Regions from separate parts of the Pannonibacter sp. CBAS1226 genome, predicted to be linked through region 3. Evidence: riboswitches for the same ligand, from Rfam matches in the RefSeq annotation. Region 3 holds a riboswitch; each other region holds the start of a gene.
What was found. Region 3 has a riboswitch for thiamine pyrophosphate ahead of thiM (hydroxyethylthiazole kinase). Riboswitches for the same ligand answer to the same signal wherever they lie in the genome.
Positions count from the first base shown of each region.

Region 1: linked by a shared signal. The riboswitch ahead of AC0CMF_RS16240 (FAD-dependent oxidoreductase) and the one ahead of thiM (hydroxyethylthiazole kinase) in region 3 are both predicted to bind thiamine pyrophosphate.
Region 2: linked by a shared signal. The riboswitch ahead of AC0CMF_RS21585 (ABC transporter permease) and the one ahead of thiM (hydroxyethylthiazole kinase) in region 3 are both predicted to bind thiamine pyrophosphate.

Region 1 covers NZ_JBVOUO010000005.1:326,200-330,982, reverse strand. The annotation lists gene AC0CMF_RS16245 (GNAT family N-acetyltransferase) at 41-490, opposite strand; TPP riboswitch at 724-839, shown strand; gene AC0CMF_RS16240 (FAD-dependent oxidoreductase) at 916-1,965, shown strand; gene thiS (sulfur carrier protein ThiS) at 1,962-2,159, shown strand; gene AC0CMF_RS16230 (thiazole synthase) at 2,161-2,937, shown strand; gene AC0CMF_RS16225 (thiamine phosphate synthase) at 2,934-3,539, shown strand; gene AC0CMF_RS16220 (CHASE domain-containing protein) at 3,561-4,783, opposite strand, start outside.
Region 2 covers NZ_JBVOUO010000010.1:1,083-5,865, forward strand. The annotation lists gene AC0CMF_RS21575 (adenylosuccinate synthase) at 1-601, shown strand, start outside; gene AC0CMF_RS21580 (hypothetical protein) at 785-2,434, shown strand; TPP riboswitch at 2,570-2,673, shown strand; gene AC0CMF_RS21585 (ABC transporter permease) at 2,846-3,556, shown strand; gene AC0CMF_RS21590 (ABC transporter substrate-binding protein) at 3,639-4,577, shown strand.
Region 3 covers NZ_JBVOUO010000003.1:485,191-489,973, forward strand. The annotation lists gene AC0CMF_RS12405 (xanthine dehydrogenase family protein molybdopterin-binding subunit) at 1-1,414, shown strand, start outside; gene AC0CMF_RS12410 (DMT family transporter) at 1,685-2,731, shown strand; gene AC0CMF_RS12415 (Lrp/AsnC ligand binding domain-containing protein) at 3,063-3,299, opposite strand; TPP riboswitch at 3,424-3,533, shown strand; gene thiM (hydroxyethylthiazole kinase) at 3,525-4,328, shown strand; gene thiD (bifunctional hydroxymethylpyrimidine kinase/phosphomethylpyrimidine kinase) at 4,359-4,783, shown strand, end outside.

The DNA of each region.
Region 1 (4,783 bases), on a different contig from region 3:
GCCGCTTCGCCACAAGATGCGGCCCGGTCATCCCTTGTCGTCAGAAGGGCTTGCCGAGGCGAAGCCGGATCACTTCGAACGGCAAGCGGTTGTCATCCTCCGGACGCCGTCCGACCTCCAGAAAGCCCAGCCTGCGGTAAAAGCCGTGAGCGGCTTCGTTGCGGGCATAGACCTCCAGCTCAAGGCTGCTGCGGCTCTTGAGTGCATGGGCCACAAGCGCCCTGCCAAGGCCGCGCCCGTGTTGCGCCGGGTCCACAAAAAGACCGCCGATAAAGTCATCGAGGAGGCCGATGAAGCCGGCCGGCTGGCCATTCACCTCGATGATCCAGGTTTCGGCCATGGGCAGATAGATCTCTGCGGTCAGCTTCTCCTGGGCATCGAGCTGGTTCTTGCCCAAGAAGGGATGGCCCAGCTCGGAGGCTGCCCGCCAGATGCGGAGCAGGCAGGAGGTATCATCCGGCCGGTACGGCCTGATGCAAAGGTCTGTCATGTTCATATTTCCGTCAGTCAGGCGCAAATGCGCACACTCAATCATCCGGCCGGATGGCCGCTCACCCAATAGGGTCAAACTGGATTGAAGCGTCTGCGCATAAATCTCCCTGACTGACTGAACCTGTCCTAGACGCGCGGCCCTTCCCTGTCAACGCAGCCGCCTTGATGCAGCCCCTGCCATGCAGCTCCTGTCATGCAATTGACAATCCCGGCCGCCCGGCGCAAAGGTTGGGCTTCACCTTGGGGAGTCCCGTGCAAGGGGCTGAGATACTGCTGGCGATGCAGCGCAGTGACCCGTTGAACCTGATCCAGTTCACGCTGGCGGAGGGATGGTGTGTGATGCGCGGAGGTCCGGCGTTTGCCGGCGGGCGCCTCACAAAGCCCTTCCGCCCGTGAGACAAATGCCACGGAAGCCGGAAGCGGATGCGCCAGACACACTCTCGCCTTTCCAGACTGTCAGGCTCTTCCACGGTGCTCGTGCGCGGGGCCGGGGTTGCCGGGCTTGCGGCGGCGCTCGAACTGTCCCGCCTTGGACTTGCCGTCACCGTGGCGGACACCAGTCCGGCGCCGGGACACGGGGCTTCCTTCTATGCCGGCGGCATGCTGGCGCCCTGGTGCGAGGCGGAGACCGCCGGGCCCGAGGTGCTGAAGCTTGGACTGGAAGCTGCAGACTGGTGGGAGGCGGCCGTGCCGGGGCTTGTCTCCCGCAAGGGCACGCTGGTGCTGTGCCCGCCGCGCGATCAGGCGGAACTGCGCCGCTTTGCCAGCAGGTCCTCAGGCCACCGAATGGTAGATGCGGCGGAGATTGCCGAGCTGGAACCTGCGCTGGCCGGGCGGTTCATGACCGGGCTGTTCTTCGAGAGCGAAGCGCATCTCGACCCGCGCCTTGCCATGACGGCGCTGTGGCAGCAGCTGGAAGCGCAAGGCGTCACCTTCCGCCTGGGCGATGCGGCGCAAGGGGCTGAGAGCGAGGCGTCCCTCGTCATCGACTGCACGGGGCCCGGCGCCATAGACCGGGTACAGGGCCTGCGCGGTGTGCGCGGCGAGATGCTGTATCTGGAGACCGGCGAGATTTCCCTGTCGCGGCCCGTGCGGCTGCTGCATCCGCGCCATCCGCTTTATGTGGTGCCGCGCGGTGGCGGGCGCTTCATGGTAGGGGCGACCATGATCGAAAGCGACGACGGCGGCCCGGTGACTGCCCGCTCGGTCATGGAACTGACCAACACCGCCTATGCGCTGCATCCCGCCTTTGGCGAAGCACGCATCGTGGAACTGGGTGCCGGTGTGCGCCCGGCCTTTGACGACAACATGCCGCGCGTGGTGGCAGAGCGGGAACATCTGCCCCCCGGCACGGATCTCGCAGTGGCCGGCATGTACCGGCATGGTTTCCTGCTCGCCCCGGCCCTCGCCCGGCAGGCAGCGGATATGGCCGCACGGCGGCTGATGGAAAACAAGGGAGATGCAAACCCATGAATGTGCTGGTGAATGGCGAGGCCGTGGCCTGTGCGGCGGAAACCCTGCCCGCCCTGCTGCAGGAACTCGATTATGAAGGCGACTGGCTGGCCACCGCCGTCAACGGCGAACTGGTGCCGCGCGAAGCGCGCGAGGCCTGCCGGTTGAACGAGGGCGACCGGATCGAGATCCTGTCCCCCATGCAAGGAGGCTGAGATGAGCCTGACGCTTTACGGCAGCGACGTTTCATCCCGCATGCTGCTGGGCACGGCGCGTTATCCGTCCCCTGCCGTGCTGGCCGGGGCGGTGCGCCGCTCGAAGGTCGAGATCGTCACCGTGTCGCTGCGCCGGGAGACGGCGGGCGGGCGCAATGGCGGCGCCTTTTTCCAGATGATCCGCGATCTGGGCGTCAAGGTTCTGCCCAACACCGCCGGATGCCACAGCGCGTCCGAGGCCGTGCTGACGGCGAAAATGGCGCGCGAGGTCTTCGCCACCAACTGGATCAAGCTGGAGGTGATCGGCCACCACGACACACTGCAGCCCGATGTGTTCGAACTGGTGGAGGCCGCGCGCATTCTCAGCGCCGAAGGCTTCGAGGTGTTTCCCTACACCACCGATGACCTGATCGTGGGGGAGAAGCTGCTGGCAGCCGGATGCCAGGTGCTGATGCCCTGGTGCGCCCCCATCGGCACGGCTGCGGGCCCGCAGAACCTTGCCGCCCTCAGGTCCATGCGTGCCGCCTTCCCGGACGTGCCGCTGATCGTCGACGCAGGGCTTGGACGCCCCTCCCATGCCACCACGGTGATGGAGCTGGGCTTTGATGCGGTGCTGCTCAACACGGCCGTGGCGGGAGCCGCGGATCCGGAGCTGATGGCCGAAGCCTTTGCCGGGGCGGTGGAGGCCGGGCGCCAAGGCTATCTTGCCGGATTGCTTGAACCAAGGGACATGGCCGTGCCATCAACCCCCATCATTGGCAAGGGAGCCTTCGGATGACGCTTGATCCGTTCTATCTCATCGTCGACAGCGCGGACTGGATCGTCCGCCTTGTGCCGCAGGGCGTGAAGCTGGTGCAGTTGCGGGTCAAGGACTGCGCGCCGGACGAGTTGCGCCGCCAGATCCGCGACGCAAAAGCCGTGTGCGAGGCCCATGGCGCCACACTGGTGCTGAATGACTACTGGCAGATGGCCATCGACGAAGGCTGCAGCTGGCTGCATCTGGGGCAGGAGGATCTGGCGGAGGCCGATCTGCCCGCCATCCGCCGCGCCGGGCTGAAGCTTGGCCTTTCCACCCATGACGAGGCCGAACTTGAAACGGCGCTTGCCGCCAAGCCCGATTATGTGGCGCTGGGTCCGGTCTACCCCACCATCCTGAAGGAGATGAAGTGGGCACCGCAGGGGCTGGAAAGGCTCGGCATCTGGAAAAGCCGCATTGGTGCATTGCCGCTCATCGGCATTGGCGGGCTGACACCGGAGCGGGCGGAGGCGGCGCTTGCCGCCGGCGCCGACAGTGCAGCGGTTGTCACCGACATCACCCGCAATGCAGATCCGGAAGCGCGCGTGCGCGAATGGCTCGCCGCCACGGCCCGCTGGCGCTGAGCATCAACGGGGGATCGAGCCTCAGGCCTGTAGCGGTACAGTCATGCGCACGACAAGGCCATGGCCGGTGAACTCGCGCTCGATCTTGCCGCCCAGTTCGCCGCGGATGCTGGCGTCAATCAGCCGTGTGCCGAAGCCCTTGGCTGTCCCCGGTTCCACGGCTTGCGCGGATTTCTCCGTCCACACCAGTTGCAGAAGCTTGCCCTTTGGGGCGGCTTCCAGCGTCCAGTCCACGGTCAGGGAAGCCCCGTCATCGCCGACACGGGCATATTTGAGCGCGTTGGTTGCCAGCTCGTGGAAGACGAGGCTCAGCGCGTGCGCAGCCTTTTCGTTGAGAACCACGGGGGGGCCGCACAGCTTTTCACGCTGGAGCGCTTCGCCGAACACCTGCTCCAGCTCCTGTTCCAGTAGCTCGTTGAGCCCGGCGCGCTGCCAGCGGGACCGGGTCAGGAGGTCCTGCGCATTGGCCATGGCCTGCAGTCTGGAGGCAAAGGACGAAGAAAAGCTTTCCAGTGAGGGAGAACTGCTGGCCGTCTGGCGGGCAATGGCGAGAATGCGGGCAATGGAATTCTTGATCCGGTGCTTCATTTCCTGAAGCATCAGATCCTTCTCGGCGATGACCTGCTGCGACATGGTTTCCAGCTCACGCCGGGCTTCGACGGCCCGGCTCTGATTGCGGATGGAGACCGCCAGCGCCGCCGCGAACAGCAGCGAAAACGTGCAGATCAGCAGGGAGCGCCAATGCGCCGCGATGCCGTTCTTCGCATCAGGCTGCCGCACCCGCACGAGCCAGTCGCGGCCGGCAACGGTGATTTCTCCCGTCATGGACTGGAAGTCCTTTTCCGACAGCTTCACAAAACCGTCAGACCGGAACAGCACGGGCTGCGCGGAACTGTCGGCACCGGTGTCCGTCACCTCTACCTCGACCGGCAGTTCCAGCGGATGCGTCAAAGACGCAAGGATCAGATCTCCTGCGCGCACCGGAGCATAGATGAAACCGTCCGGCAGCCCGCCGGGCTCATCGCCCAGCACACGCGGCTGCGTTCCGCGAAAGGGACTGTAGACCAGAAAGCCTGCCTGTTTTTCTGTTCCGGTCTCCTGCACCAGTTCGACCGGCGCCGAGGCATGGGGCTTGCCGGTTTCCATGGCGCGCGACATGGCGGCCCGGCGCAGGGGCTCGCTGAACATGTCATATCCGATGGCCCGGGCGTTGCGCGGATCTTGCGGCTCCAGCATCACAATGG
Region 2 (4,783 bases), on a different contig from region 3:
CCACGGCACCTATCCCTTCGTGACCTCGTCCAACACGGTTGCCGGTCAGGCTGCCACCGGCTCGGGCCTTGGCCCCAATGCGGTCGGCTATGTGCTGGGCATCACCAAGGCCTACACCACCCGCGTGGGCGAAGGCCCGTTCCCGACCGAGCAGCAGAACGAAGTCGGCGAATTCCTCGGCACCCGCGGCCATGAATTCGGCACCGTCACGGGCCGCAAGCGCCGCTGCGGCTGGTTCGATGCGGTTCTGGTGCGTCAGACGGTCTGCACCTCCGGCATTACCGGCATCGCACTGACCAAGCTGGATGTTCTGGACGGCCTGGAAGAGCTGAAGATCTGCGTCGGCTATGAGCTGGACGGCAAGCGGATCGACTATCTGCCGGCTTCCCAGGGCGCGCAGGCCCGCGTGGTGCCGATCTATGAAACCCTCCCGGGCTGGCAGGAATCCACCAAGGGTGCCCGCAGCTGGGCAGATCTTCCGGCGCAGGCCGTGAAGTATGTCCGTCACGTTGAGGAACTGATCGGCGCACCGGTGGCGCTGCTTTCCACCAGCCCGGAGCGTGACGACACCATCCTGGTGCAGAATCCGTTCCAGGACTGACGTGAAATTTATCGGGCGGAATGCTCCCCATTCCGCCCGAAAGTCATGTAAAAACCTGATTGCACATCCTATCTTTGCTGAACACCTCTTGCGCCCGCCGGTGTTGAGCCTACAAATGGGATGGCATGAATACGGAGCTTCCGGTGCGCCGGGTTCAGGCTGGCACCCCTCACGAGCGAGCCAATGGCTGATTACTATTCGATTTTGAAAAAAACGATTGCGTCACTGCCGGAGAACAACGGTTCTGCACGGCGCAACGTCTACAGCCGCGCCCGAAACGCGATTGTCAGTCAGCTCAAGGCCTATGAGCCGCCGCTTTCCCCGTCCGAGATCACGGCCGAGCAGTTGCGCCTTGAGGAGGCTATCCGCAAGGTTGAGGCCGAGGCTGCGCGCGAAACGCTGATGGCGACGCGCCCGGCGCCTGCTGCGCCCGCGCCCATGGCCCCTGCTGCGGGCTCCAGCGCTCCGGCCGCTCCCCGCACCGAACCCTATCCCCCGTCTTCGCCTGCGCCGCGCGGGCCGCTGGGCTCTGCCGTGCAGGAAGCCGAAAGGCTGGGGGATGCGTCGTCGAGCGCGGTGCAGACCGCCCGCGATGCCTTCCGCAACGAAAGCACTCCGGCAGAGCCGCCCGTTGAGCGCAGCCAGCCGCGCATGGAGCCTGCCTTCGGGGCGGCGCCTGCAAAGCCGTCCGTTGAACCGGCTGCCCCGGCACCGTCTTCCTACGCCCTTCCCACGCCGAGCCCGCGGCCGGCGCCTGCCGGCGAGAGCCTGCGCCCGGATCCGTCCGCACCTGCGCCCGCCGGTGCTGGAAGCGTGAACGCTGCGGCTGACCGGCTTGCGGCTGATGAACCGCGCAAGGGCCGGACACGCGCCCCGCGCCGCGCCCGCACGGCTGGTAGTTCGTCTTTCATGTCCTACGTGTTCCTGGGCGGATTTGTGCTGGTGCTGATCGGTATCGGTGCCTTCATCTATTCCCAGCGCTCGCTGATCGCGGGGATCTTCTCCTCCAGCGGGGATACAGCCGCAACGACCGCTCCGGCCCCCGAGGCAGGAGCACCGGCGGGCGAGACGGCTGCCAATGGCGAGAATGGCGGCAAGAACACCGACCGTCTGCTGACCGATACGGGTGAGCCTGCGGTTGCCCCCGATGCGCGGACCGTGACGACGACACTCATCACACCGTCAGCCCCTCCTCCGCCGCCGCAGGAGGCGCCTGCTGCCGTGCCCGAGGCCGCTGCCCCGCCCGCCAGCACGGCGCCGGCTCAGACGGCAGAAACGCCCGGTGCAATCGTTGCGCAGAAGGCTTTCCTCTATGAGGAGGGCGAAGATGCCAGCGGATCCGGCACCGCTTCTGCGGGCAATGTGGCCTGGTCGGTTTCCGAGGAAAACGGCTCCGGCGGACAGGCCGAAACGGTGCTCGTGGCGCAGGCCCAGATTCCGGACCGGAACATCAATGTGACGCTGCGAATCAAGCCGAACACGGATGTGTCGCTACCGGCCAGCCATCTGGTCGAGATCCAGTTCCAGCTTCCTGAGGGCTTCTCCGGCGGGGACGTCTCCAATGTGCCGGGCCTCGTGATGAAGCCGACCGAGGAAGCGCGCGGAGATGCTCTCCTGGGCGCTTCGGTGAAGGTTGCTCCGGGTTACTTCTGGATTGCGCTGTCGAGCGTTGACAGCGAGCGGGACCGCAACCTTGCCCTGATGCGTGAGCGTGGCTGGATCGATATTCCGATGCTCTATGAAAACGGCAAGCGTGCCATCTTCACCATCGAGAAGGGCACCCCGGGCGCCCGCGCTCTGGAACAGGCGCTGGCCGCCTGGCAGGGCGGCTGATCCCGGCGGTTCTGCCCGGTTCCGGTTAAGCTTCAAGGCCCCGGCTGTCCATGGGTGACAGCCGGGGCCTTCGGCTTTTGTGACAGGGTGCCGCAAGTTTTGCTTGCCAAGGCGGCATTCAGGCGGCATGTTTCGGGCTGGTCCGAGGGGTGCTCCGATGTGAGCTGAGATGGCGCAAAGCCGAACCCTTAGAACCTGATCCGGGTCATGCCGGCGAAGGGACGGAAACCTTTAGCCATATCCCGGATCTCCAATGTCTTGACCGGCTCGCCGGTGACGGGAGATCCTTTTGTGTCGATAGAACTTCTTTCGGGAAGGCAACCCCTTCCCTCTGCGAGCCCTGTCCGGAATGCGTTTCCGGCCCGTGCAGCCTCTCTCCTGCGCAGCATTGCGCCGGGCCTGACGGTCAGCCTGTTCCTGCTGCTGATCTGGGATCTGGCGGTGCGGTTCCTCGAAATTCCGCCCTACATGCTGCCCGGCCCGCTGAAGGTGCTGGAGGCTTTCCAGCGCCAGAGCGGCTTCCTGCTGTATCACGCCAGCATCACCTTGAGCGAAACCCTGCTGGGCTTTGTCTTTGGCATTGCAGCCGGGGTCATGCTGGCCTTCGTCATGTGGCTGTCGCCGCTGGCACGGCGCGGGCTGCTGCCGGTGGTTCTGGTGACGCAGGCTCTGCCGGTCTTTGCCATTGCCCCCATTCTGGTGCTCTGGCTCGGCTTCGGCCTTGCTTCCAAGATCGTGATGGCGGTGCTGGTCATCTTTTTTGCCGTCACCTCCACCTTCTTTGACGGCCTCAGGCGGATGGATCAGGGCCTGGTCGATCTGGCGCTGCTCTACCGCGTCAACCGCTGGCAGGAACTGCGCTATTTCCGCCTGCCGTCTGCCATGCCCGCGCTTGCCTCCGGTGTCCGGATTGCAGCGGTCTTCGCCCCCATCGGTGCCATTGTCGGCGAATGGGTCGGCGCCAAGGGCGGGCTCGCCTTCATCATGCTGCAGAGCAATGCCCGGATGCAGACGGACACCATGTTTGCCGCTCTCACCTTGCTTGCCGCCATGGTTCTGGTCCTGCGCTTTGTTGTGGAGCGCCTGACCCGCCGCATGGTGCCCTGGCAGCGCGAGGACTGATCCCCGCGCACGCATCTGCCGGTCAGGCTGAGGCTGGACCGGCTCGAACTTCATCCAACACCTGTCTATTGGGAGACCCCGCATGAAACGCATTCTCGCGCTGTCGCTGGCCGCTGTTCTGGCCACTGCTGCCCCCGCTTCGGCGGCGGACAAGCTGACCGTTCTGCTCGACTGGTTCGTCAATCCGGACCACGCGCCGCTGGTGGTGGCCAAGCAGAAGGGTTTCTTTGAAGCCGAAGGGCTTGATGTGGACCTGATCGAGCCGGCCGATCCGGCCATGCCGCCGAAGCTCGTGGCGGCCGGGCAGGGGGATATTGCCGTGTCCTATCAGCCGACGCTCCATGCCCAGATCAACGAAGGCATGCCGCTGAAGTGGATCGGCACGCTGGTGGAGACGCCGCTGAACACGCTGATCGTGCTGGAGGAGGGCCCCATCAAGACGCTGGCGGACCTCAAGGGCAAGAAGATCGGCTTCTCCGTCTCCGGCTTCGAGGATGCGATGCTCGGCCAGATGCTGCGCTCGCAGGGGCTTTCGATCGAGGACGTGGAGCTCATCAACGTCAACTTCGCCCTGTCGCCGTCCCTGATGACGGGTCAGGTGGATGCGGTGATCGGCGGATACCGCAATTTTGAGCTCACGCAGATCGAACTGGAGGGCAAGAAGGGCAAGGCTTTCTTCCCGGAAGAAAATGGCGTGCCCATCTTCGACGAGCTGATCTATGTGGCGGCGAAGGACAAGACCGGTGACCCGCGCTATGTCCGTTTCCTCGCGGCGGTGGAGAAGGCAACGGTCTACCTCACCAACCATCCGGAGGATTCGTGGGAGGCTTTCATTGCGGCCTACCCGAATCTCGATGACGAGCTGAACCGCCGCGCCTGGAGCGACACGCTGCCGCGTTTTGCCAAGCGGCCGGCAGCTCTGGATGCCGGCCGCTATCAGCGCTTTGCCGAGTTTCTGCATGAAAACAAGCTGATCACCAGCGTGCCGCCGGTGGAGGACTATACGGCGGAGCTGCGGTGACGGCCAAGAAAACGCCTATCTATCCGTCGTCATCCCGGCCTTGAGCCGGGACCGGTGAGCCGGGGCGAAAATTGGTTCCGCTACAGAGCCAGAGCCGGCAGGCCTTGGCTCACCGGTCCCGGATCGCGCGGAGCGCGTCCGGGATGACGATGGAGAGGTGTTCGGGACGCCTGAGCTTGCTTGCACCCGTCAAACCTTCCCGCAGT
Region 3 (4,783 bases):
GCACGGCCGCGACAACATCACCACCGCCGACCTGGCGCTGGATGCCGATGGCCGCATCCTTGGCCTGCGCATCCAGGTACTGGCGGCCATGGGTGCCTATCTGCACCAGTATGGCCCGTTCATCCCCTTCGTCGGCACGTCCATGTCCACGGGGCTCTATGATATTCCGGCGCTTTTCGTCACGGCGACCGGCGTCTACACCCACACGGTGCCGACCGATGCCTACCGCGGTGCGGGCCGTCCGGAAGCGGCCTATCTGATCGAACGGCTGATCGAGAAGGCAGGACTTGAGACCGGCCTTGGCACGGCGGAAATCCGCCGCCGCAATTTCGTGCCTTCCAGCGCGCTGCCCTATACCACGGCGACGGGCCGCATGTATGACACCGGCGACTTCGCCGGGCACATGGACAAGGCGCTTGAGGTGTCGGACTGGAGCGGTTTTGCCGCCCGCCAGGCAGAGAGCGCGGCGCAGGGCAAGTACCGTGGCATCGGTCTTTGCAGCTACATCGAGGCCTGCGCCTTCCCCGGCGGGGAAGAGGCGACGGTGGAACTGAACGGCAATGGCACGGTGACGCTGCTGATCGGCACCCAGACCAACGGTCAGGGCCATGCCACCGCCTATTCGCAGGTGATCGCCGAACAGCTGGGGCTTGATATCGGCCAGATCGAGGTGATCCAGGGCGATACCGACCGGGTGCGTCAGGGCGGCGGCACGGGCGGCTCCCGCTCCATTCCGCTCGGCCTGCCGTCGGTGCTGGAAGCCTCGAAGAGCCTTGTCCGCAAGATCAAGGAAAAGGCCGCCGATCAGCTGGAAACCGGCATTGATGATCTGGAACTGGTGGACGGAGAGGTCCGTGTCGTCGGCACCGACCGTTCCGTTTCGCTGGCTGCGGTTGCCGCTGCAGCGGGTGAAAAGCTCGCCGGTCAGGAAGAGGTGAAGCAGGCCGAAGCCACCTATCCCAACGGCACGCATGTCTGCGAGCTGGAAGTGGACCCGGAGACGGGCGATGTCGAGCTGCTGAATTACACCATCGTTGATGACTTCGGCGTCACGGTGAACCCGGTTCTGCTCGCCGGGCAGGTCATCGGCGGCACGGTGCAGGCGATCAGTCAGGCTCTGTGCGAGGAAACGGTGTTCGATGCTGACGGTCAGCTGCTGACGGCCTCGCTGCTCGACTACCGCCTGATCCGGGCATCGGACCTGCCGGATATCCATTTCGAGACGAAGAACGTGCCGTCCACCACCAACGCGCTTGGCATCAAGGGCGCTGGCGAGGCGGGCACCATCGGCGGCTGCGCGGCTGTGATGAATGCCCTGCAGATGGCGCTGCGCGATGGGGCAGGGGTGGAGCATATCGACATGCCCGCCACCCCGCACCGGGTCTGGCAGGCCATTCAGGCCGCCCGCGTCTGACAACGCAATGCGAAACCGGGCAGCGCAGGTGACTGCGCTGTCCCCTCATTTGGACCATCGCCGGTTGCCTCTTCCGCCCGGCAGCGTAAAATTCTGTAAGCTGCGGCAATATGGTCTGGAATTTCGAGACCGGTTTGCTACCCTTGTATACAGTAGCATGCATGGTGCGCACGGCGAAGTTGCCACGGCACCCGCAGATTTGAGATGAGGCTTGGGACCGGCGCCCCGTCTCTTCATGCCCGCCCCGGCGCCGGACCTTTGGACGATCACATGGCCATGAGGGATTCGAACGCTCCTGACGAGGGCGAGGCGGAAAGCCGCGTATTGGCTTCCGGTGAGGGTGCTTCCGTTCCGCCGCAAGCCGCAGTGCTGACGTCACAAAGGCCCGTCCTGGGCATTGCGCTGAAGCTGTGCTCCACCTTCACCTTCGCCAGCATGGCGGTGGCCCTGAAGATCACCACAGAAAGCGTGCCGATCGGCGAGATCGTCTTTGCCCGCAACTTCTTCGGTTTGTTTCCGGTGCTGCTGCTCGTGGCGCTGCGCGGTGAGCTGACCGGCTCTCTTCATACCCGCCAGCCGCTTGGCCATGTGGGGCGTGCCATGGCGGGCATTGCGGCCATGCTGTTTGCCTTCACCTCGCTGAAATATCTGCCCATCGCCGACTCGACCGCCATCGGCTTTGCCGCGCCGCTGTTCACGGTGGTTCTGGCCTTCTTCTTCCTTGGCGAGACGGTGCGCATCTACCGCTGGACGGCGGTCATCATCGGGTTCCTCGGCATTGTCGTCATCCTGTCCCCGCATATGGGCGGCACGGAAATGAGCGGCGATGCCTGGTTCGGCGCGGCAGCTGCGGCCGCTGGCGCCTTCTGCACGGCCATGGCGATGATCTTCGTGCGCAAGCTCTGCGAGACCGAGCGCACCAGCACCATTGTCATCTGGTTTTCCGGCTGTGCCTCGCTGATCTCGCTGCTGACCATCCCGTTTGGCTGGATCTTCCCCGATTTCGCCTGGGTCATCCCGGATGCGAAAACGGCAGCCTTGCTCGTCTTCGTCGGGCTTGCGGGCGGCGTCGGCCAGATCGTCATGACCGAGAGCTACCGCTATGCGGATGCCTCCACCATCGCGCCCTTCGACTATGCCAACCTGCTGTGGGCGGTGCTGCTCAGCTGGGCGATCTTTGGCGACATTCCGGTGTGGCAGGTGGTGGCCGGTGCGCTGATCGTGGTCGCGGCGGGCCTCTTCGTCATCTACCGCGAACGGGCGCTGGGCAAGGACGACAGCCGGGCGCGCAAGGCCTCCTCGCCGCTGCGGCCCTGACCCTCAGTCTGCGCCCCGCTCATACGGCCTGCCGGATTTACATGTCTTGCAGGAAGACGCCACGGACGTTGCTTTGATGCTGGAAAAGTAAGCAGTTTCAGAGTTTTGTATCTCCGGATGAGGCCTCTCATTTCCCCTCCCCCTTGAGGGGAGGGGGTAGGGGTGGGGGTCTTCACGCAGGAGCGCTGCTTGACTGGCTCTCGTCTCTGCACAGAGAGATTTCAATAAAAATACCCCGTGTTTTCAGCCTGTTACCCCCACCCCCTCAAGGGGGAGGGGGACAGATAGGCCGTGCCGGGTAAACAACGGCTGCAACTTTGTGCGAGCCCCCTCAGAATGCCTTGAAGGTGATGATGGTGCGGGTGTCGCGGATGCCTTCGAGGCAATGCAGCTTCTCGTTGACGAAGTGGCCGATGTCCTCGCCATCCTCGATATAGACCTTCACCAGCAGGTCATAGTCGCCGCTCGTGGAGTAGATTTCCGAAGCGATCTCGGCATCCGCAATGGCATTGGCGACCTTGTAGGTCTCGCCGAGGTGGCATTTGATCATGATGAAGAAGGGCTTCATGGCGTGCTCCTGAGGGCTGTCCTGTCAAAGGACATGGCCGATCCGCCGCCGCCAGTCAATCGCTGCGCTCGCTTGCCGCCGGCAGAGCATGCTTGCCAAGCCGGACCGGGCTTGGTAGCTCTTTGCCGTCTCATGGGGGTGCCCGCCGGATGCGCCGGGCTGAGAGGCGATGGTGCCAACTCCTTGAACCTGATCCGGCTTGTACCGGCGGAGGGATTTGGGATGATGAGCGGTCAAACGGCACGCGGCGCAGCGGATGCTGCTGCCAGGTCTCACATCACTGCAGATCAGCTGGCTTTGCGCACGGCGGAGGTGCTGGAGAAGATCCGCGCGTCCGCGCCCCGTGTGCATTGCCTCACCAATGCCGTCGCGCAGGCCTTCACCGCCAATGTGCTGCTGGCGCTGGGCGCCATTCCGTCCATGACGATTTCGCCGGAAGAAGTGCCCTTCTTCACGGCTTCTGCGCAGGCGCTGCTGGTCAACCTCGGCACGCTGGACGAAGCGCGCAAGGAAGCCGCAAACCGCGCCATCAGCATTGCAGCTGGCGAGGGCAAGCCCTGGGTGCTGGATCCCGTCTTTGCCGACCGTTCGCCGCCGCGCCTGAGTGAGGCCCGGCGCCTGCTGGCTCTGAAGCCGTCCTTGCTGAAGATCAACGCCGGGGAGCTTGCAGCTCTTGGCGGCGGGGCGTCCGTTCTGGAACTTTCCCGCCAGCTGGGGCTTCCCGTTGCAATGACGGGTGCTGTGGATGACATCAGCAGCGGCACGCAAGGCCTGCGCCTTGCCAATGGCCATCCGCTGATGGGCAAGGTGACGGCGACCGGATGTGCTGCCGGGGCGGTGGCGGCTGCTGCGCTTGCCGTGGAGTCGGATCCGGTGATGGCTGCGGCTGCGGCGCTGTCCATCATGGCGATTGCCGGAGAAATGGCTGCCGTGACAGCCACCGGGCCGGGCAGTTTCGTCCCGGCATTCCTTGATGCCCTTTACGGGCTTGATGCGCCGCAGATTGGCGCGCACCTGCGGCTCGCCTGAGCTGCTGCCAGCCTGATTTCAGGAGGAACCATGACTGCCATTGCCCTGACCATCGCAGGCTCGGATTCCGGCGGCGGAGCCGGTATCCAGGCCGATCTCAAGACCTTCTCGGCGCTCGGTGTCTATGGCGCCAGCGTGCTGAGCGCACTGACGGCACAGAACACGCTCGGCGTCAGCGCCATTCATGACATTCCCCCTGCCTTCGTGCGGGCGCAGATGGATGCGGTGCTGTCCGATCTCAAGGTCAATGCCATCAAGATCGGCATGCTGTCGCGTCCGGACGTGATCCGTGCCGTGGCCGAAGGTCTGGATGCGCATGAAGCCTCCAATGTGGTGCTTGATCCGGTGATGGTCGCAGCCTCCGGCGACCCGCTGCTGGTGCCGGAAGCGGTCTCCGTGCTGATTGCGGAACTGCTGCCGCGCGCGCAGCTGATCACGCCGAACCTGCCGGAAGC